Regions from separate parts of the Pseudoalteromonas sp. J2K-J979 genome, predicted to be linked through region 2. Evidence: predicted binding sites of a transcription regulator. Region 2 holds the regulator's gene; each other region holds the start of a gene.
The links. The regulator sigma-54, encoded in region 2, starts transcription at its own class of promoters, with help from an activator protein. The targets are predictions, from matches to a motif close to GTTGGCACGNNNNTNGNNT.
Positions count from the first base shown of each region.

Region 1: flgJ (flagellar assembly peptidoglycan hydrolase FlgJ) is a predicted target of sigma-54. The motif match lies at 2,419-2,437, and genes of this name have one in related genera.
Region 3: AC3KVK_RS12320 (DUF2726 domain-containing protein) is a predicted target of sigma-54. The motif match lies at 1,759-1,777, and genes of this name have one in related genera.

Region 1 covers NZ_CM200281.1:997,610-1,001,827, reverse strand. The annotation lists gene flgK (flagellar hook-associated protein FlgK) at 1-1,338, opposite strand, end outside; gene flgJ (flagellar assembly peptidoglycan hydrolase FlgJ) at 1,345-2,382, opposite strand; gene AC3KVK_RS04740 (flagellar basal body P-ring protein FlgI) at 2,528-3,619, opposite strand; gene flgH (flagellar basal body L-ring protein FlgH) at 3,631-4,218, opposite strand, start outside.
Region 2 covers NZ_CM200281.1:417,735-421,952, reverse strand. The annotation lists gene lptC (LPS export ABC transporter periplasmic protein LptC) at 1-258, shown strand, start outside; gene lptA (lipopolysaccharide transport periplasmic protein LptA) at 248-748, shown strand; gene lptB (LPS export ABC transporter ATP-binding protein) at 745-1,470, shown strand; gene AC3KVK_RS01980 (RNA polymerase factor sigma-54) at 1,532-3,016, shown strand; gene hpf (ribosome hibernation promoting factor) at 3,042-3,329, shown strand; gene ptsN (PTS IIA-like nitrogen regulatory protein PtsN) at 3,332-3,781, shown strand; gene rapZ (RNase adapter RapZ) at 3,800-4,218, shown strand, end outside.
Region 3 covers NZ_CM200281.1:2,661,947-2,666,164, forward strand. The annotation lists gene AC3KVK_RS12310 (type 1 glutamine amidotransferase family protein) at 1-425, opposite strand, end outside; gene folE2 (GTP cyclohydrolase FolE2) at 766-1,689, shown strand; gene AC3KVK_RS12320 (DUF2726 domain-containing protein) at 1,815-2,411, shown strand; gene mtnN (5'-methylthioadenosine/S-adenosylhomocysteine nucleosidase) at 2,576-3,283, shown strand; gene AC3KVK_RS12330 (cobalamin biosynthesis protein CobD/CbiB) at 3,284-4,218, shown strand, end outside; gene AC3KVK_RS12335 (cobalamin-binding protein) at 4,218-4,218, shown strand, end outside.

The sequences.
Region 1 (4,218 bases), 580 kb from region 2:
CTCGATATCTCTCGCCCCCGAATAAGTTGCTCTAATTAAAAATTTATCACCCACTGCCAAATTATTATTTTGGATGTTGATATTCAAACCCGTTCCAGGTATTTCAAGTCTCGTGTTAGTAGGAGGTGACATGCCTGCTATATCTGCAGGTGTAAAAGTAACCAAAGTATTTTGATCTTTGTCAGAGACGACTAAGTTGCCCCCCGGATCAACGACCATTTTATATTCATCACTGGTGACTAAAGCTGCATTGGTGATGTTAACTGAAAAATCAGAGCCTACAGGGTTATTACGTGAGTTAAGTGTTCTTGACAAAGCTGCTTGGGGGTCATTGATATCTTTGTATAAATTAGTCCCCTGATCACCATTTAAATCTCGACCTAATGATTGTTGACGATTAAATGCATCAGCATAAGCGATAGAGATTTTACCCATTTCACGAATAGCAGGTAATAACAGCTCTTCTCTGATTTTGAATAACCCACCTAATGACCCGCCATCAATTTGACTTGTCACGATTGATTTTTTAGGAGCTCCAGGAGTAGGTGAAATCCCTATTTCTAATTTATTAGTATCGAACTCATTACGTTCAACCGATAACGGAACCGGAAACGTGCCAGCTACAAGTGTCAAGCCTGTACCAACCGTCAAGTTAATGGTGCCATCAGGCAAATCGATAATGTTAACTTCAACTCGCTCGCTAAGTTGACTAATTAAAAGCTCTCTTTTATCCAATAAATCATTTGCTGGAAAGCCATTCTCTGCCACCGAGTTCGCTACAGCTATTTCGCCGTTAAGTTGAGCAATTCGAGTCGTAATTTCATTAATCGCAGCGACTGTGGTTTCGATTTCTTGATTTATATTACCTAAATGCTGCTGCTCAACCTCTGTAAACATATTATTAAAACGTTTAGCGGTTGATTCAGCTGTACTCAAAAATACATTTCTTGCTGAAATAATGGTTGGATCTTCAGTGATACCATTAATAGAATTAAATGCTTCTTCGATACTTTTTGTTATCCCTGTATCGGTATTTGCGAGGAAATTATCTAATCGACCAGCGTTCACTGTTTGTGTATTGTTATAATTAAACTGACTCTTGTTATAAATAACTTCGCTGTAAGAGAATTCATTAAATGAACGAGAAATTGAAGATATCTGGGTTCCATTTCCTAAATACACACCACCAAAAGGGATACCCACCGTTGAAATTTGCTCAACTGTTTGACGGTTATAACCCGTTGTATTCACATTGGCAATATTATGGCCTGTGGTGTCGAGCCCTTTTTGTGCGGCTGCTAAGCCCGAAACACCTGTGCCTAAAATTCCAAAACTCATTCGTTATCACTCCGTAATGTTTGCAACGTCGTTACTTAACATGCGACTGATCCCTTGCTGCAGCCCTTCACTATTAAGGATGCCGATAATTTTTTTCGCATAGTTTGGATCTGTTGCGTAACCTGCTTGTTGTAACTTATGCAAAAATTGCTCCATATTGCCGGTTGACTTGAGCGCCTCTTGATAACGACTCCCTGAACTTAAAAAATTCACAAAATCATCAAAGCTTTCTTCAATACTGTCATACGCTCTGAAAGCCGCGTTTTTCTTGACTGCAATCCCTTCTTCAAATTCTAAAGTCGCTTTTTTAACCGATTCTCCTTGCCAACTACTGCTCGCCTTTATATTGAATAAATTATTACTTGATTGGCCATTTGAAGCGGTAATGACATGCTTACCCCAGCCGGTTTCCAATGCGGCTTGAGCAATCATGACTGCAGGGTTTAAATTTAACTTTTCACCTGCCGCTTTAGCCTTTTCCCATACACTTTGTATAAACGCATCGGGTGAATCAAAACGATAGGATTCTTCAACAGGTTCGACTCGCAGGTTTTGCTCAGTTGGCTGACTTTTAAGGTGTATGTCGGATTGATTGAATTGCAGGTTTACCCATGCGGGTAATGACTGTTTCGAAGCTTTAGGTTGCTCAACCATTGAAGATGGTACGGACTCGCTAAGTTCACCATTGCCTCTTAGCACAGAAGCTGGGCGATAGGTTGAATAATCCGGGCTCAATTGCTGAACAATTAAATCCGCAAGTCCAAGCGAGCCATTACTCGAAAGCTCCATGGTCAGCTGCTGATCATGCATGTCTTGATAAAATTTGGTTGATTGACTATTGAAAGGACTATCGGATTCAAATGCTTCGTTGGCTTTACGCATACTTTGCAACAGCATATTCATGAATATCGATTCAAAATGCTGCGCAGCTTTTCGTAGTGCTTCTTTTTCATTGCCTTGACCATTTTTAGCATCTCGGCGTAAATCATTCAGACTATTTAGGTCAAAATAATTACTGGGCATTTGTTGGTTAAGTTCATTCATAACAGTTTGTTGACACTCCAAAGATTACCTTGATCAATGCAATTGAAGTGCCAATAAAACAAATGGAGTTATGAGTTTATTTATCAATAACTTAAAAAACAAAACCCAGTAAAATACTGGGTTTTATTTGAAAGTTGAATTGCTTTTAGATGACAACGAGCTGCCCACTGATCGCGCCCGCTTCTTTTAACGCCTCTAAAATAGCCATTAAATCACCAGGTGCTGCGCCCACTTCATTAATTGCACGCACTAAATCATCTAAACTCACACCTGGGTCAAACACAAATGCACGGGTATCATCACGCGAAACATCAATGATACTTTGTTGAGTGACAACCGTTTCACCTTCAGCAAATGGATTTGGCTGCGACACATTTTGTTGCTCTGCAATAGTGACCGTCAATCCGCCATGGGTAATGGCGGCGGGTTGTAGCCTGACATCTTTACCTATTACTATTGTGCCTGTCCGAGAGTTCACTAAAATTTTAGCTGAGGTGTCTGCCGGCTTAAACTCTAAGTTTTCAAGGGTTGATAAATATGCAACTCGCTGCGATACATCACGAGGTGCTATCACTCTCACTGATGCTGCATCCATCGCACTGGCTGAACTCGGCCCAACTAAATCATTGATTGTATCAGCTAACCGTTTAGCGGTAGTAAAATCTGGACGATGAAGGTTAAAAGTAATGTAGTCGCCTTGAGAAAAAGGATTCGCTACCGCTCGCTCAACTGTGCCACCATTTGGCACTCGGCCAACTGTGGGAGTATTGACTAAAATTCGGCTGCCATCCTGTCCTTCTGCACCTAAACCACTGACAATCAAACTACCTTGTGCAATCGCATAGACATTGCCATCAATCCCTTTTAAGAAGGTTTGCAATAGTGTCCCTCCCCTTAAACTCCCTGCACTACCTATTGATGAGACGGTCACATCAATTGTTTGACCGGGTTTCACAAATGGCGGAAGTTTGGCGTGTACGGCCACGGCCGCGACATTTTTAATTTTCGGTTTTAAAGTTGCAGGTAAAGCAATGCCAAAACTATTCAACATGGCTTTGAATGTTTGCTCTGTAAACCGACTTTGCTCTCCAGTGCCTGGAAGCCCCACAACTAAGCCATAGCCAACGAGTTGATTATCACGAACGCCTTCAACCATCGAGACATCTTTGATCCGCTCTGCGTAACTCGTTGAACTAAGCAACAGCAATAAGCTGATAAAATATTTAAGAATTTTCATATTCATTCACCCTAAAAAGGAAACAGTGCGCTCATGAAAAACCGAGATAGCCAGCCGCTACTTTGTGCATCTTGCATTTCGCCTTTACCTGAATATTGGATCCGGGCATTCGCTATGCGATTTGATTCAACTGTATTATCTGCGGCCACGTCGGAGACACGAATAATCCCTTCGAGGCGAATAAACTCCTCGCCAGTATTAAGAGTGAGCCATTTTTCACCACGGATCATCAAATTGCCATTCGGCAAAACCCGCATCACATTCACGGAGATGTTACCACTTAAGCTATTGGACTGATTCGATTTCGCATCACCTTTATAGGAAGCATCCGAAGTGACACCTAGCTGAATACTCTCCCCACCAATATTGACATTATTTCCCCCTAAGCCAACGATTGGATTTAAACCAATATCGGTTGCTTTATCTGTTTCGGTCTTCGCACTTTTAGAGGCTTGAGTTGATTCGTTCAGCATAACGGTAATAATATCACCCACACGTACCGCTTTTTTATCACTGTATAAATCATTTGCTGAATAGGGATCAAATAATGATCCTGTTTGTACCAATTGCTCAGCTGAAGGTTCGGGGACCATAGGGCT
Region 2 (4,218 bases):
GCCACGCTGTATGACAGTAAAAAGCTCATATTAGAAGGGAGTGTTGAAGCCATTAACTTAGATAAAACCGCAATGCTACAAACGATCCAAGCCGATTACTTTGAGGTGGATATTAACCAATCGACCATGAATTCAGAGCGGCCAGTAATAATCACAGGGCCAAATATCTTAATTAAAGGTAAAGGACTAATTGCTAACTTTGAAACCGAAGTTATTGAACTCATTAACCACACACAGACCATTTATTATGACCAATAAAATTTTATTCATGCTTACGTTAATTGGATCAAGCATGCTTGCTCAGGCAGCACAACCTAATTCAAAGGTAATCATTGATGCGGACAACCAAAAAGCAGATATAAAACGCAACGTGATCATTTTTGAAAAAAACGTTGAAATTACGCATGACAAACGAAAAATTAAGGCTGAGTTTTTAGAAGCTTACCGTAGAGCTGAGTTAGGTGAAAATAAGCAGCTACTTGTCGCTAAAGGTAACCCAGCATCTTACTCTGAAACACTGCTAGATGGTACAGTGATCACGGCCAGCGCAAATGAAATCAGCTATGATGTCGCAACTGAAATCCTGTTAATTTCAGGTAAAGCCACCATCACTCAAAGTGGCCAAAAAATGAGTGCCGAGAAAATCACCTACGATATTAAGCAACAGCTAATCAGTGCGATTAAAGACGAAAACTCCACACAGCGCGTGCGAACCATTTTAACGCCATCTGAAAAGGACAAAAAATGACCACACTCAACGCCAAACAACTTGCCAAAAGTTATAATGGCCGCCAAGTGGTCAAAAACGTAGGACTGAGCGTAAAAGCTGGCAGCATTGTTGGATTACTTGGCCCTAATGGAGCAGGAAAAACCACCACATTTTATATGATCGTTGGTTTGGTCCCTAGTGATAAAGGCTTGATTACCATTGATGAGGAAGATATCACTTTACTTCCCATGCATAGCCGAGCCAGAATGGGCATAGGTTATTTGCCACAAGAGTCCTCTATTTTCAGAAAGTTAACTGTTTATCAAAACATTATGGCTATTCTAGAAACACGCAAAGAACTCAAAAAAGCGCAGCGAGAAGAGCAACTCGATAATCTACTAGAAGAATTTAATATCTGTCATATTCGAGATAGCCAAGGCATGGCTTTATCGGGTGGTGAACGCCGTCGTGTAGAAATTGCTCGTGCGTTAGCCGCAAACCCTAAATTTATCTTGCTTGATGAGCCTTTTGCTGGTGTTGATCCAATATCAGTGATAGATATAAAAAAAATAATTCGCCACTTAAAAAACCGTGGCATTGGTGTGTTGATAACTGACCATAACGTAAGGGAAACTTTAGATGTTTGTGAAACTGCTTACATAGTTTCACATGGCGAACTAATCGCAACAGGCACACCTAAAGAGGTACTTGAAGATCAAAAAGTACGTGATGTTTACCTAGGTGAACAATTCAAGCTATAGTTAATTAACTTCATAACTAAGTGCCATTTATTTTAATAACCAAAAGGATTGTTAGACGTAAATGAGGCAATCATTACAACTTCGTCTTGGGCAACAACTTACAATGACCCCACAGTTACAGCAGGCAATTCGCTTGCTGCAACTGAGTACTTTAGATTTACAACAAGAAATTCAAGAGGCACTTGATAGCAACCCGCTGCTTGAAGTTGAAGAAGCAGAATATGGCAATGATAATAACAACGATGCCAACGACTCCCAAAAAGAATCCACTGACGATCACGAGCATACCGCTGAAGTTGAAATAGAGTCATCAGATGCACTCAATAAAGATTCCCTCACTGACGAACTTCCTATGGATGTTGGCTGGGATGAATATGTCAGCGCAGGACCATCGACTTCGTCCTCAGGCCCAGCACCCGATAATGACACCCTTTATCAGGGTAGCACCTCTGAGTCATTACAAGATTATCTAATGTGGCAGCTGCGATTGACACCATTTAGCCCCACAGATGAAGCCATCGCCACGGCTATTGTCGAAGCCATCAATGAACAAGGTTACTTAACCTTATCAACCGAAGACATTTGTGACAGTATTGGCGAAGGCAGTGATGGTTTAGCGGTTGAGCTAGATGAAGTCGAGGCAGTATTAAAGCGTATTCAAGTCTTTGATCCTATCGGCATCGCTGCGCGGGACTTTCCTGAATGCCTACTGATCCAACTTAATCAATTTGATAAAAATACACCTTGGTTGGCACAAACAAAAGACATTGTAAAAGAACATATTGAACTTTTAGCTTCTCGTGACTATCGAACCTTAATGAAGAAAACCAAACTTAAGGAAAACGAGCTAAAAGAAGTCATGGCACTCATCCATAGCCTGAATCCTAAACCCGCTGACAGCATCAATACAGAACAGCCTGAGTATGTTATACCTGATGTATCAGTAAAAAAAATAAAAGGCCGCTGGGTAGTTGAGCTGAATTCGGAAAGCATGCCTAAGATTAGAGTTAATGATCAGTATGCCGCTATGAGCCGCTCAGTAAAATCCAGCGAAGATAGTCAATTTATTCGCTCACATTTACAAGAAGCAAAATGGTTTATTAAGAGTTTAGAAAGCCGAAATGACACGCTTTTAAAAGTATCTAATTGCATCGTTCAGCAACAACAAGCCTTTTTTGAGCATGGGGATGAAGCAATGAAACCTATGGTACTCAATGATGTTGCTGAAATGGTCGAGATGCATGAGTCAACCATCTCACGTGTGACGACTCAGAAATTTATGCATACCCCACGGGGCATATATGAATTGAAATTTTTCTTTTCAAGCCATGTCAGTACAGAAAATGGCGGTGAATGCTCATCAACAGCTATTCGAGCATTAATTAAAAAGCTAATCGCTGCAGAAAATCAGGCTAAACCTTTGAGTGATAGTAAAATTGCAGATATATTGGCAGAGCAAGGAATACAAGTGGCGAGACGCACGATAGCAAAATATCGTGAATCTCTCTCTATCCCCCCGTCAAATCAGAGAAAACGTTTGATCTGAGACGTAAAATAGAAGGAAAATGCTTATGCAACTTAATTTAACTGGTCGTCACGTAGAAATCACCGAGCCATTAAGAGACTATGTCACTAACAAATTTGCTAAGCTCGAAAGGCACTTTGATCATATCAATAACGTGCACGTTATTTTGGATATCGAAAAGCTAGTCCAAAAAGCAGAGGCCACACTCCATGTCACCGGTGGTGAATTATTTGCAACATCAGAGCATCAAGATATGTATGCGGCAATCGATGGCTTGATTGATAAACTAGATCGCCAAGTAATTAAACACAAAGAGAAACTTTCACGCCATTAATCATGAAACTAAATTCTTTTATTTCAAAGGACTGCACCAAAGCTGCAGTCCTTTTTCATAGCAAAAAGCGAATTTTAGAGCACATCAGTACTCTTGCTCACCAGCAACGACCTGACCTTTCTGAACAAGAGATTCTTGGCGCACTTCTAAATCGTGAAAAACTTGGAAGCACAGGAATAGGGCGTGGTATCGCAATACCCCATGGTCGACTCGCAGGATTAGATAAAAGCCTCGCTATTTTAATCGTCAATCAAGAAGCTATCGAGTTTGATGCGATTGATAATAAACCTGTCGATATTTTTGTAGCACTGCTCGTACCTGAAGATGAATGTCAAGCTCACCTACAGACGCTTGCAGCAATTGCTGATAAACTAAAGGACAAGCTATTTTGCAAACAATTACGTAATGCGACGTGCGATGAAGAGCTCTACGCCATTATCGATGCTGCGTAATCATCAAGGAGATGTACCGTGCAACTTATTATTATTAGTGGCCGCTCAGGATCGGGAAAATCCGTAGCATTAAGAGTTTTAGAAGATCTTGGCTACTATGCTGTCGATAATATTCCCGTCAATTTACTGCCCTCTTTAGTACGCAGCGTGTCAGATAGTTACGATAAAATAGCCGTAAGCATTGATGTACGTAACCTGCCCAAAGAGCAACAAGAGTTCAATGAAATTCTCGAATATTTACCTGAGTTTGCCAAACCATCATTATTTTATCTAGATAGTGACGATCAGACATTAATCCGACGTTTTTCAGAAACAAGACGCCTGCATCCACTTTCAATCAATGCTCAACCACTTGATTCAGCCATCAAACAAGAGAAAATGCTACTTGATGTTGTCGCCAGCCGTGCCGACATCATTATTGACACCTCTGATTTAAG
Region 3 (4,218 bases), 1.4 Mb from region 2:
AACAGCCCTGACCAAACATCGCGCCCTTTGATTGTTTCATCTTGATGGGTAAAAGAGCTGCGGCGAATTAAACGAACAAACTCACGCTCTGATAGTTGCGATGCTTCAATTTGGGGTTTTAACGATTGCATCATTGCAATGACTTGTGCGCGAAGCTGCGGCTGTTCAGTCCAACTAAAATCAGCTAAGCGAGTTATCGCTTCATCTGTAACTTGATAAATCGGCCCTAATTTAGCACTTTCATCAAATCCAGTTTGCTTTTTCGCAGGCGAGCAATATCTATCCATATCACTTGAACAAACTTCAAGTTCTTGACCGAACAAAAATAAATTTGCTTGCTCTTGTGCAATACTCTGATAGGCATTTAAAAGCGCTATCACGCCTAAAAATAAACTAGCAAGCGATTTAGTGTTACGAATATTCATTGAAAGATACCATTTTATTATTATTTTTTAATAACTAAGCATGCAAAGCGCACCAAAAAGCAAAGCGCATAATCACTACATTCTACCAATAAGTAACTGTACTTAAAAGAATATATGAGCAAACAAATGATCTTTTATCGTATTCTGACTGAGCGATTCCTTAAAGCTTGAAAAGCTTATTAAAAATAAATTATATTCCCACCATAATACTTGAGTGTTTTTGTAAGGTATTATGAACAAACTTGTCTTTTTTTCATTTTATAAAAAAAGCACCATCGCGTTTTTTATTGTAGAATGGCGCGTTTTTCAGCATAGGCTATTTCTGGGAGTAAACGAACCAATGCAAAAATTCATGCCTGACATTGCCCACTCTGCTGAGGCATTACAAGAAGGGACACTCGACTGGGTTGGAATGAGCCAAATAGAGCTTCCACTCGTGGTCAGCAGCAAAGACTGCCCTGACCAGCATGTATCTGCATTAGCTGAAGCCTTCGTAAATTTGAATGATCCGCAAGCTAAGGGTATTCATATGTCGCGCTTATATTTGGCGCTTGATGAATTTTCTAATCAGCAAACTTTGACACCTGAAACCCTAACCACAGTATTAGACCAATTTATTAGCAGTCACCATTCGCTTAGTGACCAAGCCCAAGTAACGCTAAAATTTGATTATCATTTGCGTCGCCGTTCTTTATTAAGTGGAAAAACAGGCTGGAAAGCTTACCCAGTTGAAATTACTGCAACATATAAAGAGCAAGTCGTTACACTTGAGCTGAGTGTATCAGTTACATACTCATCTACATGCCCATGCTCTGCTGCGTTAGCGCGTCAACTCATTCAACAAGCGTTTGATCAACAATTCACCGAACAAGCTATCGATAAAGATCACATTATGCAATGGCTGGGCAGCACTCAAGGTATTGTTGCCACACCGCATTCTCAACGCTCAATAGCGCAAGTAAAGGTCAAGCTCAATCAACGCGATAGCCACTTTGATATTTTAGGCTTGATTGATGCACTTGAAAATGAACTCAAGACCCCCGTCCAAGCCGCTGTGAAACGTGAAGACGAACAAGAATTTGCGCGCCTCAATGGCCAAAATTTAATGTTTTGCGAAGACGCTGCTCGAAAAGTAAAACATATACTCAATCAGCAAAGCGCCTATTCAGACTTCTGGTTGCGTATCAACCATTATGAATCTTTGCATGCCCATGACGCTGTCAGTGTTGCAGTCAAAGGTGTAGAGTCAGGCTACACCGCTTAAACTTCAAATGGGTTTATGTTGTTTGATACCCAACGTAAACCCGATCGCGCCTTACTTTAAGTCATCATTTTTGGCATAAATTGTGCTTTAAACAGTTAGTGTCAATTTGTTGTCTTGGAGTAGTTATGGAATTTGTACTGTTATCAATATTAGTGTTGGTCGTGATTGCAGCGGTCATTGCGGGGCGAATGACCGACAGTGGCAACCCCTACCCTTTTAAAAGTAAAACCAGTTTATTTACGCAAGTAGAAAAATCATTTTTAACCTTGCTGGAACAATCTGTCGGCAATGATTATAAAGTTGTCAGTCGCGTTAAGTTAGTCGATGTGATTGATTTTAAACCGGGTATCAATGAAAAAAATAAGCGCACAGCGCTAACTAAAGCCAAAAATAAACAGCTCGACTTTGTATTACTCGATAAACAAAACCTGAACATTGTGGCTGCGATAGATTTAGTAAACAACAATAACAAAGAAGGCCATAAGGCTCAAAAAGATTGGTTTGTCGGTGGCGCGCTTGAATCAGCTGGCATCCCGCATATTCGTATGAAAGTCAAAGCAGGATATAAGTCGTCAGAAGTACGCCAAGCTATTTTGTTCAAATTAGGCAAAAAAGCAGTCAAGCCGCCGATAGTCAAAGCAAAAACGATTATGCGTCCTGCGGTATTATCCCCTTCTCAAATGAAAGCATCGAATTCCACCGCACTTGCACAAGTCTCTTAGTAATATGTGCAGCGCAATGCGCTGCACATTAATTATTTCAGCCATCAATTAAGTGTCTTATTCAAACTTAAAAGCGGTGATTTTTTAATTCGCTAAGCCTTTGATTCTCGCATTTTTAAGCTTTCACAGTATAATCAGCACAACTAGAAAGAGGATTATATTTTATGAATATCGGTATCATTGGCGCAATGGAGCCTGAAGTAGCTATTTTGCGTGACACCATGACACAAGTGAATACAACCCAAGTCGCTGGGTTTACTTTTTATACAGGCCAATTAGCTGGGCACTCAGTTACTTTAGTCCAATCGGGTATTGGTAAGGTAGCATCAAGTATCGCTACCACATTGTTGATCGAACGATTTTCACCTGATTGTATTATTAATACAGGCTCTGCCGGTGGATTTGAACAAAGCTTAAATGTAGGCGATGTAGTTATTTCGTCTGAAGTTCGCCACCACGATGTTGATGTCACTGCATTTGGTTATGAGTTCGGCCAAGTGCCTAATATGCCGGCAGGATTTACAGCTCATGCATCTCTGATTGATGCAGCACAACAAGCAATTGCCTCATTAGGTAATGTGAAAACCATGACAGGCCTTATCTGTACCGGCGATTCATTTATGTGTGATCCTGTTCGTATTGAAGCGACACGCTCACAATTCCCATCAATGCTTGCCGTTGAAATGGAAGGCGCTGCGATTGCGCAAACCTGCCATCAGCTAAACACTCCATTTGTTGTGATCCGTTCATTATCAGACATTGCCGGGAAAGAATCCCCTGAGTCATTTGAAGCGTATCTTGTCACTGCATCAGAAAACTCTTCGAAAATGGTCATTGCGTTATTGACTAACTTACAAGGTGTGGCTCTTTAAGTGCTACTTGATATTGCCCAACAACATTTGGGTTTTATCTTGTTGCTTGTGGCAATTTGTGCTGAGCGCATTTTGCCACTTACTCGTGCCTACCACCCATTCACTTTATTAAAGCTAATTTTCAGCAATATCCAATCCCGTATTTTTGATTCAAAATCTTCTGTTCAGTATCAATATATAGCGGGTACATTAGGGTTTATTTTACCTATATTAACTCTACTGATCTTAACGTGGGGTATTGTGTCCTTTGCGATTTACCCGCAGTGGCTCTCGGTGTTTATTTTATATTTATGCATTGAAAGTAAGGAACTCGAAAGTGCCACCAAAAAAATTCCAACCTTGCTCAAACATAACCAAAAATCAGCTGCTCGCGACTTGCTTAGACTTTGGCTTAGAAGAGACACTCATTCTTTATCGGAAGTTGGCATAATTAAAGCGGGCATTGAAACGCTCGTGCTGAGATTAGCGCGCCACTATTTTGCTGTAATTTTTTGGTTTTTAGTCGCAGGACCTTTTGTCGCATTGAGCTACCGACTGATTAACCTAGTTCACAATACTTGGTCTAAAAAAGTCACTCCTGATTCAGCTTTTCTAAAACCGATTCAAATAGTTGACTACCTATTTGAGTGGATACCTCTGCGCTTAGTTGCGTGCTCTATCGCTCTAAATAAACAGACTCGGTTGGCGGTTCGTTATATGAGTCAATATGGGCAGTTCTTCTATCAAAAAAACTCTGGCTGGTTGATAAGCGCAACCGCGGCGACAATGCAAATACAATTAGGTGGTCCCGCCTTGTACCAAAAAAAGCGATATGCGAAAATGCGTGTTGGTCAAGGTCCGTTGCCTTCGACTCGTGATCTACTTCACGCTTTGGGCATACTTAATCAAGTAAAAATTTTATGGTTAAGTGTCATTATATTACTGGAGATCGCCGT